2 regions of the Mesorhizobium sp. WSM4817 genome follow, and region 1 is predicted to be linked to the other one. Evidence: riboswitches for the same ligand, from Rfam matches in the RefSeq annotation. Region 1 holds a riboswitch; the other holds the start of a gene.

Region 1 (7,577 bases):
ACGCCCGCTCAATTGACTTTTACGTAAATGCCATGCGAGATTTTGGAACAGCCTCTGGCCGATTCTGACACGCGTGCGGATAGCGAGGCCGCATGGTTGGAACTCGCAGCGCGGCCGGACATTTGGAGTGATGATGCGGGAATATTATTCGATAACCGAACTGACCCGCGAATTCGATGTTTCGACGCGGACGCTGCGCTTCTACGAGGACGAGGGGCTGGTGCAGCCGGTGCGGCGCGGCCGCACGCGGCTGTTTCGCCCGTCGGACCGGCATCTCATCCGCCAGATCATGCGCGGCAAGAGGCTCGGCTTTTCGATCAACGAGATCCGCGAAATCATCCAGATGTACAAGGAGCCGCCCGGCGAGGTCGGTCAGCTCAATCTGATGATCAAGCGCATCGAGGAAAAGCGCGAGGATCTGCGCCAGAAGCGCCGCGATCTCGAAGAGACCCTGGCCGAGCTCGACCAGGCCGAGGAGTCGTGCGTCGAGCGGCTGGTGGAGCTCGGCGTCAACACCTGATCGGCCTTTTTGATAATTCTACTCTGGCGGCCAGCCAGCGTTGTTCTGCGCTTCCGGTGCTCACCTACTCAAATGTACGCTCCGCTCCGGCTGCCGCCTCAAATCCAGCGGCGCACCCTTTTTGCGTAATCCCGGTATTTCTTGCCGAATTTCGTTGCCAGAACTTTTTCCTCGCCCTCGATCGCCATTTTCTGCGTTGCGAAGGCGGCGATGATCGCCAGCGGCAGGAACCACACGTTCCCCGAGATAAGGGCAACGCCGATCATCAGCAGCGTGTTGGCCAGATAGATCGGATTGCGGCTGACGGCGAAGGGGCCCGATGTCACCAGATGGTCCGGCACGGCGTTCGGGTGGAGCGTCGTCTTTGCCCGGATCATGATGCGGATCGCCGTGAACCAGAGTGCGACGACGCCGAACAATGCCACCCAGCCGGCCGCGAACAGGATGTCGCCCAAAAGGCCGCCGATCCATGGCAGCGGATAAAGCAAGCCAAGCGCGATGCTGACGGCGATGGCCGCGACATAGATCAGCGGCGGCCACGGTATAAACCCCGGTTTCTGCTGTCCCGGTTTCTGTTGGCCCGGTTTCTGCTGATGGTCGGTCATTGTGCTCCTCCCTCCATCAAAGTGCCGTTGGCCTTGGCAGTGCAGGCGCCGGCGAGATCGCCGAGATGCGCCTTCCATTCCGCAGCCTGGTCGTTGCGGTAGAGCCGATCCAGCGTGGCCTCGCCCTCGAGCGTATCGAGCATGCAGACACAATAGCTGCTGCAGAACTCCGTGTCGCGCGATTGCTCGCACGATGCCTGGCACTCTTTGAGGAAAGTGACCGGCCTGGTTTCGACGGCTGCCGGCATGACTTGCGAAAACAGCCAGAGCGAGCCGATCAGCACCGGCTGGTGGATCAGATAGAAGGCGAGGCTGTGCCGGCCGATAAAAACCAGCGGATTAGTCCAGCGGCCGGGCGCCAGGCCCGCCAGCCGCGTCAGCACGCCGGAGGCGAAGGCAAGTTTTGCCGCTGCGATGCCGACAAGCACAGCGCCAAACCATGGAAACAGCGGGACATAATCGTTGGAGCGCGGGTTGGTTGCCGACAGGCCGACCCACCACAGGGCCGGATGATCGAAGATCTCGGACCTGAGGTAGAGCGGCGCGGTGATGACGAAAGCTGCGACAACCAGCGTCACCAGCGCCGGCAGCCGCAGAAACGCCAGGCCGAGCAGGCTGGCGAGCGCGATCTCGTGCAGGATGCCGAAGAAGATGAAACTGTCGGGTGTGGCAAGCCTAGTGGCGGCCGATATGGCGAGCGCCGCCCCGCCGACCATGGCGAAGCGTTTCCAGAAGCCGTTCCAGCGGATTTGCTTGCCATGGGCGAGGAACAGGCTGACGCCGACCAGGAACAGGAAGGTCGACGCGATGCAGCGCGCGTAGAATTTCCACCAGCCAAAGGCAGTCAGGCCGGGATCGGTGTAGCCGAAGAATTCGAGATCCCAGGTGAAATGGTAGCTCGCCATGGCAAGCAAAGCGATGCCGCGGGCGACGTCGATAGCGATGATGCGCCTGGATCGGTCCTGAACGGCCGGCGTAGGAATGGTCATGGTCTCGCAATTCTGATTCAGTGCTGCAAGACGACTATCATGGTTGCCCCGGACAAAAGAAGACAGGCGCCGCCCTTCTTCCTTCTCCCCTTCTTGTGGGAGAAGGTGGATTGGCGCGCAGCGCCAAGACGGTTGAAGGGGTGCTGGCCGGAGCGCTGTTGGTGCCAAGCTGGAACACCCCTAATCCGACCTCGCTTCCCGAGGCCACCTTCTCCCACAAGGGGAGAAGGAAGAGCCCACGAGAAACGATTACCTTGACGGCGCGTTCGCGCTGCTAGCTGGCGGAATTTGGTTTGCCGGGCGCGGCGATTCTGCCTATAGTCGCAGCCGTCGTCGGTTCCGTTTTGGAACCAAAGAGGGAATGCGGTAAGGGCAAAATCGCCCAATGCCGTGGCTGCCCCCGCAACTGTGTGCGGTAGTCCTCTCCATATGCCACTGAAGATTTTCTTCGGGAAGAGCTTCTTCGGGAAGGTGGGGAAGGGCGCTGATCCGCGAGCCAGGAGACCTGCCGGCGACAGGAGAACTGACTTCTATGCCCTCGGGTGGAGGGCGAAAGGACAAGACATGAATACCGCTTCCGTCTCGCTCGGCGCTTCCGTCTCCTCGCAGTCGCGCTTCGTGCAGTTGGCGCTTGCTGCATTTCTCGGCGTTTTCGTCATGGGTTTTGTCGGCTTCTCGCATATCGATGCGGTCCACAATGCCGCTCACGACTATCGCCATTCGATGGGCTTTCCCTGCCACTGACGAGGGGCTGTCACCATGACACTGTTTCGCAACGTCGTGTTCATCGCGGCGATCGCAGGGCTTGTGGCCGGCGTCGTTCTCGCCTGCATGCAGGCCTACGCCACGGTGCCACTCATTCTAAAGGCAGAAGTCTACGAACAGGCCGGCGGTGGTCACACGCATGACCATGGTCTGGCGCCGGCCGCAGCAGGCAGCAATGCCATGAGCAGCGCCGTTCCGGCTGAAGCAGCCACCCCGGAAGAGGAAGGCTGGGCGCCGGCCGATGGCTTCGAGCGCTTCGCCTTCAACGTCGTTGCCAACGTCGTCACCGGCATCGGCTTTGCGCTGATCCTGGTCGCCGCTTCGGAGTTCGCCGGCGGCATCGGCAAGTGGCGTCAGGGTATGTTCTGGGGCCTTGCCGGCTTTGCCGTGTTCACGCTGGCCCCGAACCTTGGCCTGCCGCCCGAACTGCCGGCGATGCCGGCGGCCGATTTCGCCCAGCGCCAGATCTGGTGGACGGCAACCGTAGTGGCGACCGCGGCCGGTCTCGGGCTGCTCGCCTTTCGCAAATCGCTGCCGCTGGCCATTCTTGCCGTGGCGTTGATCGTGGCGCCGCATATTGTCGGCGCGCCGCAGCCCGACAGTTTCGAATCGCCCATCCCGGAAGGCCTGCACCACCAGTTCGTGGTGGCGGTGACGCTGACCAATCTGGTGTTCTGGCTGGTGCTCGGCGCTGTCGTCGGCTTGGTGCGCGGCCGCTTGACCGGCGCCGCAACCGGCCTGCGCGATAGCCTTGCCTGATCGCGCTGCTCCAGGCAGCAAGCTGACCCTGGTCGTCGGCGGTGCACGCTCGGGAAAGAGCGCGCATGCCGAAAGCCTGGTGACGGCCTGTCCAGCGCCGTGGACCTACATCGCCACGGCGCAAGCCTATGACGACGAGATGCACGAACGCATCGCGCTGCACCGGGCGCGGCGTTGCGACGGCTGGACGACGATCGATGCGCCGCTCGATCTCGTCGGCGCGATCGGGGCGCTGCCTGACGGCCGGCCTGTCCTGATCGACTGCCTGACGCTGTGGCTGTCCAACCATATGCTGGCCGAACGCGACATTGAGGCCGAATGCCGAGGGCTGGCGGATGTGCTGTCGCGGCCGCGCGGCCCGTGGTTCGTGGTTTCCAACGAGGTCGGCCAGGGCATCGTGCCTGACAATGCGCTTGCCCGCCGGTTTCGCGATGCCGCCGGCCGGCTCAACCAGCAGGTCGCCGCCGTCGCCGGCACGGTGCTGCTGATGGTGGCGGGACTGCCGCTCAAGGTGAAGTGATATGACCGATATCGATGACAGGGACGAGCAACGCCACCGGGCCAAGATGGCCAAGCGCAAGGCGGTGCAGGACGCCGAGGTCGCGGCCAAGACGGTCGAGAAGGGACTGCTGATCGTCAACACCGGGCCCGGCAAGGGCAAGACCACTGCCGCCTTCGGGCTGGCGCTGAGGATGCTCGGCTACGGCAGGCGCGTCGGCGTCGTCCAGTTCATCAAGGGCAAATGGCATACCGGCGAGAAGGACGCCTTTGCCGCTTTCGGCGACCGGGTCGTCTGGCACACGATGGGCGAGGGTTTTACCTGGGAAACGCAGGATTTGAAGCGCGACATCGCCGCCGCCGAGGCTGCCTGGGCCAAGGTGCTCGAGCTGATGGCCGATCCATCGATCAGCCTTCTGGTGCTCGACGAGTTGAACATCGCGCTGCGCTACGACTATCTCGATCTCGACACGGTGGTGGCGGCGCTGAAGGGCCGGCGCGAAAACCTGCATATCGTCGTCACCGGCCGCAACGCCAAGCCGGCGCTGGTCGAGGCGGCCGATCTGGTCACCGAGATGGGAGTTACGAAGCATCACTTTTCCGCCGGCGTGAAAGCGCAGCAAGGCATAGAGTTTTGAGGTTTCGTTCGCCTCTTCTTCCTTCTTCCCTTGTGGGAGAAGGTGGATTGGCGCGTAGCGCCAAGACGGTTGAGGGGTGCTGGACGGAGCGCCGTCGGTACCAAGCTGGAACACCCCTCATCCGGCCGCTTCGCGGCCACCTTCTCCCACAAGGGGAGAAGGGAAGGCCGCTACCGGCGCGGGTCTGGACATCACGCAATAATGACGATCACCGACAGCAAGCCGAACAGTCCCATCAGCAGAAAGTCGGCAACCTGATAGAGTCTTAGCGCTCGTCTGATGTCCACGCTCTCGACATCGCGGCGGCCGCCTTCGCCCATGAACGCGTCGTCGACCATGACGCCGTCGTAGGAGCGCGGCCCGGCCAGCGCCAGGCCGAGCGCGCCGGCCATCGCTGCTTCAGGCCAGCCGGCATTGGGCGAGCGGTGCTTTTTCGCGTCGCGCCGCACGGTGCGCCAGGCGTTGCCGGCATCGGCGTCTTTGACGAGGAAGGCGGCCAGCACGATGAGCAGCGCGGTCAGCCGCGACGCCGGCAGGTTGATCAGATCGTCGAACCGCGCCGCCGCCCTGCCGAAGGCCTCGTGGCGCGGCGTGCGGTGGCCGATCATCGAATCGGCGGTATTGGCGGCCTTGTAGGCGACGCCGCCGGCCAGCCCGCCGACGCCGATCCAGAAGACCGGCGCGACGACGCCGTCGGAAAAATTCTCAGCCAGGCTTTCGATCGCCGCGCGGCAGACACCGGCTCTGTCGAGCTTTTCCGGATCGCGGCCGACGATCTGCGAGACGGCAACACGACCGATGTCGAGTCCGCCATTGTCGAGCCCGTCGGCCACCGCCTCGACATGCTCGGCCAGGCTCTTCTGCGACAGCAGCGATGTCGCCAGGAGCGCGGTGAGGATCAATCCGGCTGGAATGCCCGCAAGCATGGTTTCCACAGCGAAAGCGATGGTGGCCGGCACCAGCACGATGATCAGCAGCGCATGAACACCGCGCCGGCGACGCAGGGCGTCGGAATCAGTATCGCGGTTGAGCCTGCGGTCGAGAAAGGATATCAGCCTGCCGAACCAGGTGACGGGGTGGCCGATCGCGCCGAGCAGCCAGCTGGGATAGCCGACAGCGAATTCAACAAGCAGTGACAGGAAAGCGATCAGGATCGACATGAAGTCTCTTGATAGAGCGGCGGCAGTGGTGGATCACGGCGGAAGCCTTGGCCGGGCGACGGCGCTTTTTCCGCATGCGCCGCAGCCCTTCGTCGACCTCTCGACCGGTATCAATCCGCACTCCTATCCGTTTTTCGAGCTGCCCGCCACCACCCTGTCGAGATTGCCGGAAGCTGCGCGGGTCCGTGATCTGGCCGATGTCGCGGCGAGCGCCTATGGCGCACCATCGGCGGCCAATGTGGTGGCAGCGCCGGGCACGCAGATCCTGTTGCCGCGCGTCGCTTCGCTGGTCAGCCCCGGCAAGGCGCTGGTGCTCGGGCCGACCTATGCCGAGCATCAGCGGGCAGCGGCCATCGCCGGCCATGCGGCGATGGAGGTCGACGATTTCGATGCCCTGGCCGGAGCCGACCTTGCCATCGTCGTCAACCCCAACAATCCGGACGGTCGCATCGTCGAGCGCAAGAAACTGCTTGCGCTTGCCGAAAGATTGCGCGCCAGAGGCGGGTTGCTGGTCGTCGACGAGGCGTTCATGGATGTCGGCCCGCTTGGCGAAAGCCTGGCCGGCGATGTCGAGCATGGCGGCATCGTCGTGCTGCGCTCCTTCGGCAAGTTTTTTGGCCTTGCCGGCCTGCGGCTCGGCTTTGCATTGGCCGACGCGCTGACGGTCGAACGGCTGGAGGCGCAGTTCGGGCCGTGGGCGGTTGCCGGTCCTGCGCTCGAATATGGCATCCGCGCGCTTGCCGACAGCGGCTGGCAGGCCGAGATGCGGCGCCATCTGGCCAGGGATGCAGCACGGCTCGATGCGCTGTTCGGCCGCTTCGGCGTTGCTGTTGCCGGCGGCACCACGCTGTTCCGCTATATCAGGCTGGCGGACGCCGCCGGTTTGTTTTCGGCGCTTGGCGAGCGCGGCATCCTGCTCCGCCATTTCTCCGGCCGGCCGCATGTGCTGCGCGCCGGGCTGCCCGGCGAGGACGAGGAATGGCAGCGGCTCGAATCGGCTCTTGCAGATTGGGCGCAACAGCATGACGATGGGGTCAGGGAGGAGGTCGAACAATGATCCATGTCTGTTCGCTGTCGAAGGTCGAGGAAACCGTCGGGAAGACCGGGGCCGAGCGGCTGCTTTCCCTGCTGGCTGCCGGCACCGAGGTGACGCGCCCGGCCTCGATCTCCCGGGAAAACCATCTGCATCTGGTCATGCACGACATTGCCGTGGCTCAAGAGGGCATGACCATGCCGGGCGAGGCGCATGTCCGCAACCTGCTCGATTTCGCGCGCCGATGGGATCGGGCGCGGCCGCTGGTCGTGCATTGCTATGCCGGTATCAGCCGGTCGACGGCCTCGGCCTACATCATCGCGGCGGCATTGGCGCCGCAGCGCTGCGAGGTCGAGTTGGCTGAGACGCTGCGTGCACTGTCGCCCACGGCGACACCCAACCCGCGGCTGATCGCGGTCGCCGACGCGCTGCTCGATCGCAACGGCCGCATGACCCGTGCGATCCAGGCGATCGGGCGCGGCGCCGAGGCCTTCGAAGGCACACCTTTCGAGCTGAAGATCGACGGCTGATTCCTAGTCTTGAGGACAGTTGTTTGAGCCATCAAGCCACCAAGCAACCTACTCGTGCTTTGATCGCTGCAGGTATTGGC
Region 2 (7,577 bases), on a different contig from region 1:
TACGGTCTTCAACAGCTCGTCCCCGGCATTGTGGCCAAGCGTGTCATTGACGAGTTTGAAATTGTCCAGATCGATGAACACCACCGTCACCCAGCGATCGTATCGCTGCGCGTAGAGGATCGCCTGCGAAAGCCGGTCCTCGAGCAGAGCGCGATTGGGCAGTCCGGTCAGCACATCATGGTTGGCCATGAAGTGGATCCGATCTTCGGCCAGCTTGCGCTCGATGGCGATCCCGGCAATACGCGTCGTGAAATCGATGAGCCGGGTCTCGGCCGCGGTCGGCTCGCGCACGGTCATCGAGTACATGGCAAAGGCGCCCAGCACAGCGCCCTGGTGCGACAGGATCGGGGTCGACCAGCACGAACGGTAGCCATAGGCCGCCGCCAATTCGCAGTGATCGTGCCAAAGCGGGTCGTGCATGATGTCCGCGACAATGACTGGCTCGCGCCGGTAGGCAGCGGTTCCGCAGGATCCCATTTTGGGGCCGACGGCGATCCCGTCGATGGCGCTCGTATAGGCCTTTGCCAAGCTCGGCGCGGCGCCGTGCCGCAAGTGGCTGCCATCCTTGTCGAGCAACAGGACGGAACCGAATATCCCAGTCAACTGAGACTCGGCGAGGCGCATGAGGCAGTCGAGCACATCTTCGAGCGGGGCGCTCGTCGCGATCATTTCCAGTATCTGCGCCTGCCCGTCTCGAAGGGTGTCCGCTTGCTTGCGGGCGGTGATGTCGTGGGCGATGCCGACCAGACCGAAGATATCGTTTTGAACATTGCGCAACGGCACCTTCGTCGACGAAAACCATTTGCCGGCGCCTGACGCATCGACAACGAACTCTTCCTCATCGATCATCGGCTGTCCGCTGCGCAGCACGCCTTGCTCGATGGCGCGAAACTTCTGCGCAAGGTCGGGGGCATGAAGATCGGAATCGGTCAAACCGATCATGTCACTGGTTTTGGCCTTGCCGCTGTCGGAAGCAATGGCCCTGTTGGCGACGACGAAGCGGCTTTCGGTGTCCTTCACCCACAGGTAGTCGGGCACCCAGTCGATCAGCGTTTGCAGCGAGATGCGCTCGTCGACGATCAGGCGATTGGCGGTGAGTTCCGTTATGTCCTCATGCGTGGCCACCCATCCGCCGTCAGGCATCGGCTGATGGCATATCTGAATTGTCCGGCCGTCGGTGAGATTGGCGGTCCAGTTTCTCAAAGTCGTGCCCGAATTGACCGCTCGGGCGAATGCGAGATAAGCGTCGCTGGCCATCGCGGATGTCCCGGCAGCGATGCGGCGTTCGACGATTTCGCCCAGCGTCCGGCCGGGGCGCAAGTGTTCGGGCGCGATGCGGTAAATTTCCGCATAGCGGCGGTTGCACAGGATCAGCCGTTCAGCGGCGTCGAAAAAGCAGATGCCTTGCGAGATGTTGTCGATCGCCGTCTCGAATCGCAGCGCCTGTTGCTCGAGTGTTGCGATCGTAGCCCTGAGTTCGCGCTCGAGCGTCTCGTACGAGGAGCCCGCCAGTTTCGCCAGCGTGGCAAGCTCGGTCGATTCGGGCGCCTGGGCGGCTTGCCTCGATGATTTCGTGACCAAACACAGTTCCTCCGGTTCGGCGCCTGGCGCAAAGCAAGGAAAGCTCGCTGCAAGCTAAGCGACCGCATAGTGGTCCAGATATACTAATGGCATGTGAACCGGGTCGATGCCGGGGCATGGCGCAGTTCTTGCCTTCTCCCCTTGTGGGAGAAGGTGGATCGGCGCGCAGCGCCGAGACGGTTGAGGGTGCTGGCCGGAGCGCTGTCGGTTCCAAGCTGGAGCACCCCTCATCCGGCCGCTTCGCGGCCACCTTCTCCCACAAGGGGGCCCACAAGGGGAGAAGGTGGAGCCAATCTCGTGCAGGCCCATCGCACATGATGGCCGATCCTGCCGGTGAAAATCTCGACGGGCGGTTCGGCGCGCTGCGCCGGTCCCAGAGGTCAGTCCAAAGACTCGGCATTGTGCCAGAAGCCGGCAAGTGTGCATGGCAGCCCATCATGAACGATTGCGAATGAGCATGGTGACCACGAAGAAAGCGCCGACCGAACTGGTGATGATGCCGATCGGCAGTTCCTGCGGCGGCAGCAGCGTGCGCGCCAGAAGGTCACTTGCTAGCAGCAGCACCGCTCCGAAGAGGGCGCAGCTTGCAATCAGGCGCAGATGCAACGGGCCGGCCAGGGGCCGGGACAGATGCGGGATCATCAGCCCGACGAAACCGATGACACCTACGACCGAGACCAGGATCGCCGTCGAGAAGGCAGCGACGAGAAACGCCGTCCTGCGCATCCGCACAACCGGCACGCCGAGGCTTTCGGCAGCATTCTCGCCGGCCAGGAAGGCGTCGAGCTTGCGATGGTTCCACAGGCCATAAGCAAGAATGGTGCACGCGCCAAGAGCAGCCAGCCCGACATTGTCCCATCGCGCTAGGCCGAGCCCGCCCATGGTCCAGAACAAAACCGAGTGAGCGGCGCGCTGGTCTCCGGCGAAGACGAGATAGTTGGTCAGGGCGATGAACATGAACGAGACGGCAAGCCCGGCCAGTATCAGCCGTTCGGGGCCTTGCCCCCTCACCCGCGAAACCAGCAAAAGCACGATGCCGGCGGCCAAAATGCCGCCGGTGAAGGCGGCAACCGGCAACGTCCAGATGCCGAAACGGTCGCCAAAAATGGTGATGACGGAAACAGCGCCGGCCGCGGCACCGGAGGACAGCCCGAACAGGAATGGATCGGCGAGATCGTTTCGGGTTACCGTCTGCAGCAGCGCGCCGATGACGCCCAGCCCTGCGCCGACACAGATCGCCATGATGGTGCGCGGCAGCCTGAGATCGACGACAATCTTGGCAACCGGGATCTTGGCGACCGGGATATTGCCGACTGAGCCGGGCACGAGGTCTCCGTCCAGCCCGGCCGCATGTCCGAGCGCAGCAATCACGTCGCTCAACGCTATGACTGTCGATCCATAGGCGATCGACAGCAGAGCAAGAGCGGCGATTGCTGCCGCTCCTGCTGCCATGGCCAATTCGAACGCCCTGTGGCGCAAGCTCAGAAGGCTTCCGGGTGCATCGCGCTGGCGATCTTGCCGATCGCCTCGATGTTAGCAGGTCCGGGCGTCAGCTCGGCATAGCGCAGCGCGACGAAGCGCTCGCTCCTGACCGCATCGGTCTCCTTCATTGCCGGATGGACTTTGAGGAAGTCGAGCAGTTTCCTGTAACCGCCGCCGTCCTGGTAGTCGAGCAGGATCAGGAACTGCGGATTGCGGGAAGCGACCGTTTCCCAGTCCGTGTTGCCCCAGTTCGTCTGCATGTCGGCCATGATGTTGTCGCCGCCGGCAGCGGCGATCATGGCGCTGGGGATCGCGAACTTGCCTGATGTGAAGGGTTTGTCTTCGCCGGAGTCGTAGAGAAACACCCGCGTCCGCTCGCGGTCGCCGGCCTTTGCCGTGATATCGGCGAGTTGCGCTTTCCAGCCTGAAACGAGTTTTTCCGCCTTGGCTTGCTTGCCGAAAATCCTGCCCAGCTTTTCGATGTCGCCGTAGAGCAGGTCCATCGAGGCGGCGGGGCGGTTGTTGTCGAGATGGACGCAGCTTTCCGTCAGCACCAGCGTCTTGACGCCGTGCGGCGCCAGCGTATCTGGCGTTACCTCGCCGCCCGGCTTCATACCGTAATACCAGCCGGCGAAGAAGAAATCGGGCTCGACCGCGACCAGGTTTTCGAGCGCCGGGTATTTCGGCGCAAGTTCAGGGATCGCGCCCTGCTTGGCCTTGAATTCCGGACCGACCTTGTACCATCCGGTGATGCCGGTCAGGCCGACGATCGACGGTTGCAGCCCCAGCGCGAAGGCCATCTCGGCCATGTTCATATCCTGGATGACGGCACGCTTCGGCGCGGCGTCGAACGTCAGCGGCGTACCGCAGCTGTCGACTGTTACCGGGAAAGCGAAGGCGGTCTGGGCAAGCAGCAGAGAGGCAAAAGACAGTGCGAGGCGTTTCACGGATGTTGCTCCTTGGTTAGATCAGAAGAGGCACGGTTCGGGACTTCGAACACCGTGAGTTCGCGGTCTTCGGTCGGATGGCGCAGCCGAAGCACGTCGACGCCGAAAATCTCGCGGATCAACTGCTTGGTCAGCGCCTCGCGCGGACCGGCGAGTGCCTGCAGCCGGGCCTCGTTCATCACCGCGACCCTGGTGGCAAATGGCGTGACCAGCGACAGATCATGCAGCACCGCCACGACGGTCATGCCAAGCTGCGATACGAGTTCGAGAAGTTCGCTGCGGGCGCGCGGATCGAGATGATTGGTCGGTTCATCGAGGAACAGGATTTTCGGCTCCTGGGCGATGGCGCGCGCCAACTGGGCGCGTTGCCGCTCACCACCCGACAGCGAGCCGATCGTGCGGCCGAGCAGCGGCAGCAGGCCAGTTCTGCGAAGCGCTTCGGCGACGACGTCGCGTTGCTCGCTCCTGCGTCGCCAGCCGGCATGCGGGACCCGCCCAAGTCCGACGTAGTCGATCACGGCAAGCCGCGGATCGGGCTGATCGGTCTGGCCGACGACCGCCATGTGCAGCGCCCGCTCGGCGGCCGGAAATGTCTCCAGCCGGCGTCCGGAAAATCTGACACCTCCCGCGCTCGGACGCAGCGTGCCGCATAGCATGCGCAGCAGCGTCGTCTTGCCGGCGCCGTTGGGACCGATGATGGCGAGGCGGTCTCCCGCCGCGACGGAAAGGCTGACCGCACTGACCAGGCGCTGGCCATTCGCCGTGGCGCTCAGTTCACGCGCTTCAAGAAGAGGCTGGCAGGCATCCAACTTACCGTCACTTTCTCAAATGGCGACGGAAGGAAGCTGGACCGGCCGACAAGACCGATGTCCACGTCTCCTCCCGGCACACCCCGTCCGGTCAACTCGTGCGATGGCAGGTCTCCTGGCTCGCGGGTCCTTGCGCCATCCTGCCTTCCCAGCCTTGGCCAGTGGCATTTCGGATTTTGCTCGCCGCTTACAGTTGCGGGGGCAGCCACGGCCTCGATCCGAAGATCTCACCGTGTTCCCTTTTCACCCCTCGCCTTTCGGCTTGGGGACCATCAGTCAGCCACCCTAGTTTTCCGCCAATCCCAGCGCAATAAATTTCCGGGTTCCGGAGTGCCCCGCGAGCAATGGTCTTGTCAGAACGAGCATACCGAATCTCGTAATGTAATAACGTTACTACTTAAAAGACAACGCCTGCGCCTGTCAACCCCTTCGCCCAACGCTTTCGGCTTGCCGATCACCGTCGCATTGCGCGGTGCGCAATTTCGATCAAACTGCCTCCACCAGTAAGCGATACCATGACCTGGCCAATGCGCAGTCCCACAGCGAGGAGCCATATGAACCCGACCGAGAAAGCGCTGTGGTTCGTCGAAAGCCATCTGCCGGAGGCCATCTCGCTCGACGATGTCGCCAACAGCAGCGGCGTGTCGCGCTTTCACGTGACGCGGGCTTTCGGCGCGGCGACCGGACGTTCGGTGATGGGCTACCTGCGTTCTCGCCGCCTGACCGAGGCGGCGCGCAGGCTCGCCGCCGGCGCACCGGACATCCTCTCGGTCGCGCTCGACGCCGGCTATGCCTCGCATGAGGCTTTCACCCGTGCCTTCCGCGACCAGTTCGGCACCACGCCGGAACTGGTGCGCGCGCAAGGCTCGCTCAAAAACCTCGATCTCGTGGAGCCGATCCTGATGGACCAGTCCTTCCTCACCAATCTCGAGCCGCCGCGTTTCGAAACCAGCCGGCCGTTCCTCATCGCCGGTCTCGGCGAGCGCTACAGCTGCGAAACCAGCGCCGGCATCCCGATGCAGTGGCAGCGGTTCGGCCCCTATATCGGCAACATTCCAGGCGAGGTCGGCGACGTCGCCTATGGCGTCTGCGTCAACGGCGACGATGCAGGCAATTTCGACTATATCGCCGGCGTCGAGGTGTCCGATTTTTCGGACCTGCCGAAGGAGTTTTCGCGCGTACGCGTGCCGATGCAGAAATACGCCGTGTTCGCCCATCGTGGCCACATCTCGACCATCCGCCGCACGGTCAACACGATCTGGAACAAATGGCTGCCGGCCTCCGGGCACAAGATTGCCGACGCGCCCGAATTCGAGCGCTACGGCCCCGAATTCGATCCGCGCAGCGGCAATGGCGGGCTGGAAGTCTGGATACCGGTCGGGTGAGGAAGGGCCAGTTTTCAACTTGTGTTGGAGACTAGTGTCGAGGCGCTCCGCCTTATCTTGCCTACTCCCCTTGTCCCACAAGGGGAGTAGGGAAAGACGCTACAACTCCAGGTTCCAGTTCTGGCCGACCAGATCCTTGCCGAAGGCGTGGTGGCGTTCCTGATTGGCCAGCTTGAACCCGGCCGCCTCGTAGATGCGGCGCGCTGAGGTGAGCACGTCGTTGGTCCACAGCGTCAACGTCTTGTAGCCCTTGGCACGGGCAAAGCGGATGCATTCCTCGACCAGCCGCCTGCCGATGCCGAGACCGCGCGCCGAGGGTTCGACGTAGAGCAGGCGCAGCTTCGCCACCGCGTCCGACTGGCGCACGACGAAGACCGAGCCGACGACTTCCCCTTCCCGCTCGGCGATCCAGCTGCGTTCCCATTTCGGATCGTAGGATTTGGCGAAAGCGCCGAGGATTTCGGCGACCAGCGCCTCATAAGTTTCGTCCCAGCCATATTCCTGCGCGTAGAGCAGGCCCTGGCGATGGATGATCCAGCCGATGTCGCCGACCTGCAAGGACCGCAGCATGTAAAGGACCTTGGGCTCTGCACTCTCGCCCAGTAGGTGCTGCACCGTCTGCATCGCCTTGACCAGCCTGTCCTGTTCCGGTGCGGAAAGCCGCTCGAGCAGGGCCGCGACCTGATCGTGCGAACCCTGGTTCAGCGGCGCGAACGCCGCTCTTCCCGCCGGCGTCAGCGCAATCGACGAGCGCCGCGCATCGGCTCGCGTCGCCACGCGCTCGACCAGACCACGCTCCTCGAATTTTTTCAGCAACCGGCTGAGATAGCCGGGGTCGAGACCGAGATCGCGCGCAAGATCGGTGGCGGTCAGGCCATCGCGATGCGCCAGTTCATAGAGCACCCGAGCCTCGGTCAGCGAGAAGGCGCTTTTCAGCAGCCCTTCATCGAGCAGCCCGATCTGGCGGGTGTAGAAGCGGTTGAAGCCCCGCGCCGCATCGATCCGCTCCCTGCCGGGTTGATGATGAATCGTCATGGCATCTCCTGCCAGCACAAGATCAACCATTTAGTTGACTTAGTCAAGTATCAGTTCGAAGCAGGCTGCGGCTGTCGATCAGCTCACTCAGCGCCTTGACTCTCGCCAGCCACCGGCTTATCTCACCGCCACGTTAGCACTCGCCATTGGTGAGTGCTAAGCGTAGGTCCGGCGCCGCCGGGCTTATAGGTTTGTCCGGCGCCGCCGGACGGAGGAACTATTCTCACCATTCTCACCGAGGAATAAAAAATGGCAAAGTCGAAGTTCCGCCCGCTTCATGACCGCGTGGTCGTACGCCGGGTTGAATCCGAATCCAAGACTGCCGGCGGGATCATCAT

Evidence for each region. A riboswitch is a leader RNA that binds a small molecule or an ion and turns the genes downstream of it on or off. The one in region 1 is predicted to bind cobalamin.
Region 2: it holds a riboswitch for cobalamin, as region 1 does, so the genes downstream of both, AC0L2K_RS23535 (ABC transporter ATP-binding protein) here and AC0L2K_RS08820 (CbtB domain-containing protein) in region 1, are expected to answer to the same signal.

Annotation. Positions count from the first base shown of each region.
Region 1 is NZ_JBVVQQ010000005.1:9,847-17,423, reverse strand. It holds gene AC0L2K_RS08835 (MerR family transcriptional regulator) at 134-520, shown strand; gene AC0L2K_RS08830 (methyltransferase family protein) at 619-1,125, opposite strand; gene AC0L2K_RS08825 (heparan-alpha-glucosaminide N-acetyltransferase) at 1,122-2,114, opposite strand; cobalamin riboswitch at 2,432-2,641, shown strand; gene AC0L2K_RS08820 (CbtB domain-containing protein) at 2,679-2,858, shown strand; gene AC0L2K_RS08815 (CbtA family protein) at 2,874-3,638, shown strand; gene cobU (bifunctional adenosylcobinamide kinase/adenosylcobinamide-phosphate guanylyltransferase) at 3,661-4,158, shown strand; gene cobO (cob(I)yrinic acid a,c-diamide adenosyltransferase) at 4,160-4,774, shown strand; gene cbiB (adenosylcobinamide-phosphate synthase CbiB) at 4,966-5,934, opposite strand; gene cobD (threonine-phosphate decarboxylase CobD) at 5,933-6,991, shown strand; gene AC0L2K_RS08790 (tyrosine phosphatase family protein) at 6,988-7,497, shown strand.
Region 2 is NZ_JBVVQQ010000019.1:24,249-31,825, forward strand. It holds gene AC0L2K_RS23520 (EAL domain-containing protein) at 1-1,581, opposite strand, end outside; gene AC0L2K_RS23525 (FecCD family ABC transporter permease) at 2,017-3,033, opposite strand; gene AC0L2K_RS23530 (ABC transporter substrate-binding protein) at 3,063-4,010, opposite strand; gene AC0L2K_RS23535 (ABC transporter ATP-binding protein) at 4,007-4,819, opposite strand; cobalamin riboswitch at 4,908-5,108, opposite strand; gene AC0L2K_RS23540 (AraC family transcriptional regulator) at 5,374-6,204, shown strand; gene AC0L2K_RS23545 (bifunctional helix-turn-helix transcriptional regulator/GNAT family N-acetyltransferase) at 6,304-7,239, opposite strand; gene groES (co-chaperone GroES) at 7,489-7,577, shown strand, end outside.